Linked DNA regions of Hydrogenophilus thermoluteolus. The protein of the gene in region 1 interacts with the protein of each later gene in a pairwise test. Links are inferred from orthologs where the notes say so. Each region holds a gene or a part of one and is shown in the gene's direction. Other genes may lie near its edges.

Region 1 (3,071 bases):
GGGGCCGTGTCGATCTTCTCTGGGACGGGAGCGAGGCGAAATTGCTCGAAATGAATACGGCGCCCGGTATGACCGACCATTCGTTGGTCCCGATGGCGGCGCGTGCCGTGTGTCTGGATTTCGACCAACTCTGTGTGCGCATTCTCGAAACGGCGCGGCTCAAAGGGGGCTTTTCGTGCGCGCACGGTTGAGTGGCGTGCAACGGTGGCGGTTGGGCGCGAAAGTTGCGTTCGCAGGGGCGTTGCTCGTCTGGGGGCTTGGCTTGTTGGCTCTGGTGCGGGAGCGGCTCTTCGTGCCGGTTCGAGAGGTTGCGCTGATGGTGGCCGAAGGGTCGGTTGCCCAGATCGATCCGGAACAGGTGGTCGAGACGGTGACGCAGCAGGTGCGCGGGCAGGCGCTCTGGGAAGTCGATCTGATCCGCATCGAGCGGCAATTGAAGGCGTTTCCCGTCGTCGATCGGGTTCGGGTGGAGCGCGTTTGGCCGGACCGACTGGTGATCGAGTTGGCGTTGCGCAAACCGGTATTGCGCTGGCGCAATTTGGATGACGGCACATGGCGCTGGATCGACGCGCAAGGGCGCCCATTCCAAGATCGGCTTTCCCCCGAAAATGGCGAAGAGATTTGGCTTGCCGCACACGAGGCGCAATTGGTCGACGCGTTTCGCAACCTTCGAGTGGTTGCACCAGTCTTGCCCGATACGTTACACCTCAGCGGAATCACGCTGTCCCCATTGGGTGCGATCACGGTGACCTTCGTCGAACCCGTCGAATGGTTCCTGGGAACCGTCGCCTCACCTGCAGCAGCGAAACAGCGGGTGGCGTGGCTGAGCCAGCGTTGGCCGCAGTTGGTCAGCCGTTTGGGGGCGATGCCAACCCGCGTCGACTTGCGCCACGATCAGGCTTTCGCGGTCTCGTTACCCCCTGCGCCCGCAGCCGAACAGGATAGACACGGATGAGCGAACGGACAGCCCCTTTTCTTGCCCTCGATATCGGTACCGCGAAAACCGTAGCGGTCGTAGCACGCCGACGCCCCGAGGGGGGCGTCGACGTCTTGCACCTGGTCGAAGTGCCCACAGGGATGGGGTTGCGGCACGGCATGGTCGTCAATATCGACGCCACGTTGGCCGTGGTTGCTCGCGTTGCCGAAACGTTGCAAGAGAAAATCGAAACGAACTTTTCGGAGGTACGCGCGACGATCAGCGGCGCACACCTCGCTTGCTTGGACAACGAAGGGATCGTGCCCGTGCACGGTGCGGAAGTCTCCGAACAGGATGTCGCGCGCGTCTTGGAGGCCGCCAAACAGCTGCCGCTTGCCGAAGATCGCCAATTGTTGCACGCGCTGGTGCAGGAGTTCGTACTCGACGATCTGGGCGGAATCGCGAACCCGGTGGGGATGAGCGGACGAAAACTGGCGGTACGGGTGCATGTCGTCACCGGATTGAAGAGCGCAACGCACAATTTGGTGAAATGTATTCGTCGCGCGGGGTTGAATTTGACCACGTTGATGGTGCAAGGGCTGGCTGCGGCGCAAGCGGTGCTTACCGAAGACGAAAAAGCGCTGGGCGTGTTGCTCCTCGATATCGGCGCCGGGACGACCGATATGGTGGTCTATGCGCAAGGAGCGGTTCGGTATTGCACCGCGTTGCCGCTGGGTGGGGATCGCATCACCCATGACATCGCGATGGCGCTGCGCACCCCCGCTGCCGACGCGGAACGGCTCAAATGTGCGTACGGCGCGGCATCCTACGACTGGGTGGCGATGGATGAGTTCGTCGATGCCCCGGCGATTGGCGACCGCCCCCCGCGGCGTTTGGCGCGGCAGCGGCTCGTCGACGTGATCCACCCGCGCGTCGAGGAGATTTTCGAAATGGCGTTGGAAACGCTGCGCGAGCAGGGGCTCGAAGAGCAGATCAGCGCCGGCGTAGTCCTGACCGGGGGAAGCGCGAAATTGAGCGGCATTTCGGATCTGGCGGAAGCCGTTTTCGGAGCACCGGCGCGAGTGGGAATTCCCTATTTGAGCAATGAAGCCGAAAAGTGGGAGGATCCTGCGTATGCTGCGGTCAGTGGTCTGCTGCACGCACAATGGGGGGATGCTGCGGTTTGGACCAAACGGCGGTCCGGGTGGTTCGCGCAGTTGCTGCGTTGGTTTTTTGGCACAGAAAATCGTTGATTGGCGATAAATCGGTTAGAATCGAACAAAGTCAGGGAGAAGGGTCATGGCACTGCACGCATTGGAAGAGGTGGTCGAATCGGCAGAGGCGAAAACAGTCATTCGTGTTTTGGGCGTCGGCGGGGCCGGGTGTAACGCGGTCGATCACATGATCCGTGAGGGGGTAGCTGGCGTCGAGTTCGTCGCGATCAACACCGACGCGCAAGCGCTCTCCCGTGCGCTCGCGCCAACCAAAGTCCAATTGGGACGCAGTGGTCTCGGTGCCGGGTCGAAACCGGAAGCGGGGCGGGAAGCGGCGTTCGAAAGTCGAGACCAAATCGCCGAAGCGCTCGACGGTGCGCACATGATTTTCATCACCGCCGGGATGGGTGGGGGAACAGGAACCGGTGCGGCGCCTGTGATCGCTGAGATCGCGAAAGAGATGGGGATCCTCACCGTTGCGGTGGTCACCAAACCGTTCGAATTCGAAAATCGCGACCGCGTTGCTGAAAGCGGGATCGAAGAGCTCACGCGCCACGTCGATTCGTTGATTGTGGTCTTGAACGATCGGCTGCTGGAAGTGTTCGGCGACGATGCCCCGTTCGAAGCGTGCTTCAAAGCCGCCGACGATGTCCTCAAAAACGCAGTTGCCGGGATCGCCGAAATCATCAATGTTCCCGGTATGGTGAACGTCGACTTCCAAGACGTGCGCACCGCGATGGCGGAGATGGGACGGGCGATGATGGGTTCGGCAGAGGCAAGCGGAGTCGATCGGGCCCGCGTCGCCGCCGAACAGGCAGCGGTGAGCCCGCTCCTTGAGGGGACCGAACTCTCTGGCGCTCGGTGTGTCTTGATCAACATCACCGCAAGCCGCAGCTCGCTCAAGATGAGCGAAGTGCGTGACGCCGTGCGGGCGATTCAGG
Region 2 (3,052 bases), 720 kb from region 1 along the record:
AAGACTCCGGCTTGGTCGAACGAGGAGGCGTAGGCGATCATCCCCCAGCGGCTCACCAGTCCGTACGTCGGTTTCAGTCCGGTCACGCCGCAGTGCGCTGCGGGTTGGCGCACGCTCCCGCCGGTGTCGGTTCCCGTCGCCGCGGGGACGATCCCGGCCGCGACCGCTGCGGCCGAGCCACCTGACGAACCGCCCGGGACGCGGTCGGTTGCCCACGGGTTGCGGCACGGACCAAAATAACTGTGCGCGTTTGCCGAACCCATCGCGAATTCGTCGAGGTTCGTTTTGCCGACCGTCACGGTTCCCGCCGCTTTGAGACGCGTAACGACCGTTGCATCGAACGGTGAGTGGTAACCGTCGAGCATTTTCGACGCCGCGGTGGTTGGGAATTCCGTGGTACAAAAGAGGTCTTTGTGCGCGATCGGGATCCCGGCAAGAGGCCCGGAGGCCTGGGATGCGCCAGCGAGTTCGGTCAGCCGTGCGGCGAGCGTCGCGTCGTCGGCGATCGTGATGAAGGCGTTGAGGGTAGGCTGCAATGCGTGCGCCCGTTCGCAGGCTGCGCGCGCCACCGCTTCGGGAGTGGTTTTCCCTTCGGCGAAGGCGCGGCGCAATTGGCTGATGGTAAGGGGGTGCTGCGCATTCATGATTCGATGACCTTGGGAACCAGGTAGAGGCCGTTTTCGGCAAGCGGGGCCAATGCCATCAGCGCGTCGCGCCGGTCGGGTTCGGTGACGACGTCGTCACGCAGCCGTTGCGTGAGCTCCAAGGGGTGCGCCAGCGGCTCGACCCCTTCGGTCGGAGCGTTTTGCAGTTGGTCCAGGAGGGCGAAGACGCCGTCGAGTTCGTGCGCCATCTGTTCGGCTTCGGCATCAGAAAGCGCAAGCCGCGCCAGCGCGGCCAAACGGTGAATCGCTTCGGTGGTAAACGCCATGGTTCGAACCGTGTCGTCACAATCGGAAACGCGGTAGGGTATCATATCGCATGGGCATTTGCGAAGCACGATCGGTGCTTCTTCTCGTTCGAGGAATTCGTATGTTTGGCTTTTTGCGTTCGTGGTTCTCCAACGACCTGGCGATCGATCTGGGCACAGCCAACACGTTGATCTATATGCGCGGCCGCGGCATCGTGCTCGACGAGCCGTCGGTGGTAGCGATTCGCGTCGATGCCAGTACCGGAAAGAAGACGATCCAGGCGGTCGGTAAGACCGCAAAAGAGATGCTCGGTAAGACGCCCGGCAATTTGGAGGCGATCCGCCCGATGAAGGACGGCGTGATCGCCGATTTCATCGTCACCGAGCAGATGATCAAACAGTTCATCAAAAAGGTCCATGCGTCGAAATTGATTGCACCGTCGCCGCGCATCATCATCTGTGTACCGTGTGGGTCGACGCAGGTGGAGCGGCGTGCGATTCGTGACGCGGCGCTTGCTGCTGGCGCCAGCAAGGTCTATCTGATCGAAGAGCCGATGGCCGCGGCGATCGGCGCAGGGTTGCCGGTTGCCGAGCCCACCGGTTCGATGGTCGTCGATATCGGCGGGGGTACGACCGAAGTCGGCGTGATCGCGCTCGGTGGGATGGTCTATTCCGGGTCGATCCGTGTCGGTGGCGACAAGTTCGACGATGCGATCGTCAATTACATTCGCCGCAATTACGGGATGTTGATCGGCGAGGCGACGGCCGAGATGATCAAAAAAGCGATCGGAACCGCGTTTCCGACCGCCGAGGTGCTCGAGATCGAAGTGAAGGGGCGTAACTTGGCCGAAGGGATTCCGCGTGCTTTTACGGTTTCGTCGAACGAAGTGCGTGAAGCGATCCAGGAACCGCTCAATCAGATCGTCTCCGCGGTGAAGATCGCGTTGGAACAGACTCCGCCTGAGCTGGGTGCCGATATCGCGGAGCGCGGGATCGTGTTGACGGGCGGTGGCGCGCTCCTCAAAGACATCGACCGCTTGATCCAGGAGGAGACAGGGTTGCCGGTCTTCGTCGCCGACGATCCGCTCACCTGCGTTGCGCGGGGGTGCGGTGCGGCGCTCGAAAAGGTCGATCTCCTGGATACGATTTTCACCCATGAATGACCGTGGCTGATTCGGCCGCGACGCACCTTTCGTTCCGCCGGTCGCTGCCGCTCACGACGCGTGCGTGGTTGGCGACGCTCGTCGCGATCGCGGTGATGGTCGCCGACGCCCGCTTCGACTGGCTCACACCGTTACGCGATGGCGTCTCCGTGCTGGTTCGACCATTGGTCGCTGCGGGGCAGTGGCCGTTTCGCGTCTGGGAGATGCTGGAGCGAACGACGATCGACGTTGTTGCGCTGCAACAAGAGAACGCCGAACTGCGCCGCCAGTTGCTGATCTTGTCGGCGCAAATCTGGGAGGGCGCGGCGGCGCGGCGGGAAAACGACCGGCTGCGTGCGTTGTTGGGCTTTGCGCCGATGCCCGGAACCCGTTTGCTCCCGGCTCAGGTGCTCTACGATTCGCCCGATCCCTTTTCCCGTCGCATCGTGATCGACCGCGGCAGCAACCACGGTATTCGACCCGGACTTGCGGTCGCTGCGGCGAAGGGGTTGGTCGGTCAGGTGACGCGGGTGCAGCCGTTGGTGAGTGAGGTGACGCTGATCACGCACGAGCGAATGCGGATCCCGGTGATGGTCGCGCGCACCGGGATGCGCGGCATTTTGTGGGGGCGCGGAGAGGGGGAACTGCAGCTGCGCGACGTGTTGGGCGAATGGGTGGTTGCCGAAGGAGACGAGGTGGTGACCTCAGGATTGGACGGCCTCTACCCGGTCGGGTTACCTGTGGGGCGCGTGACGCGTATCGAACGGGGGCAAGCCGAGCCGCTGGTGTTCGTCACGCCGTTCGAAGCCGGAGCGCAGTGGCGGCAGTTGCTCGTGCTCGTGCGCGACGAAACGGTGGCGCCGTAAGCGACGATGGAACAGCCGACCCACCGTTCGCGCGAACTGCTGTCGCCGCCCAGCCGAGCGTGGATGATCGTGACGCTCCTGGGCGCGTTGGCGCTCGATCTCATCCCCCGTCCTTGGACCACGGTTTGGGGTCC

What was found. The genes of interacting proteins can lie anywhere in the genome.
Region 2: the proteins of ftsA (region 1) and HPTL_RS00510 interact in binary tests that used the Escherichia coli proteins (3 or more experiments, as listed by UniProt). The link is inferred for Hydrogenophilus thermoluteolus from one-to-one orthologs.

The regions. Positions count from the first base shown.
Region 1 is NZ_AP018558.1:823,730-826,800, forward strand. The notes cover bases 61-3,060. They hold ftsA (cell division protein FtsA), read left to right. Parts: upstream 61-951; coding sequence 952-2,169; downstream 2,170-3,060. Other genes in these bases: HPTL_RS04010 (D-alanine--D-alanine ligase), read left to right, coding at 61-191; HPTL_RS04015 (cell division protein FtsQ/DivIB), read left to right, coding at 176-955; ftsZ (cell division protein FtsZ), read left to right, coding at 2,216-3,060. Outside these bases: more of HPTL_RS04010, read left to right, coding at 1-60; more of ftsZ, read left to right, coding at 3,061-3,071. UniProt on the Escherichia coli protein: Essential cell division protein that assists in the assembly of the Z ring. May serve as the principal membrane anchor for the Z ring.
Region 2 is NZ_AP018558.1:106,358-109,409, forward strand. Bases 72-3,052 are described here. They hold HPTL_RS00510 (rod shape-determining protein), read left to right. Parts: upstream 72-1,032; coding sequence 1,033-2,073; downstream 2,074-3,052. Other genes in these bases: gatA (Asp-tRNA(Asn)/Glu-tRNA(Gln) amidotransferase subunit GatA), read right to left, coding at 72-644; gatC (Asp-tRNA(Asn)/Glu-tRNA(Gln) amidotransferase subunit GatC), read right to left, coding at 641-931; mreC (rod shape-determining protein MreC), read left to right, coding at 2,070-2,918; mreD (rod shape-determining protein MreD), read left to right, coding at 2,925-3,052. In the rest of the region: more of gatA, read right to left, coding at 1-71. UniProt on the Escherichia coli protein: Forms membrane-associated dynamic filaments that are essential for cell shape determination. Acts by regulating cell wall synthesis and cell elongation, and thus cell shape.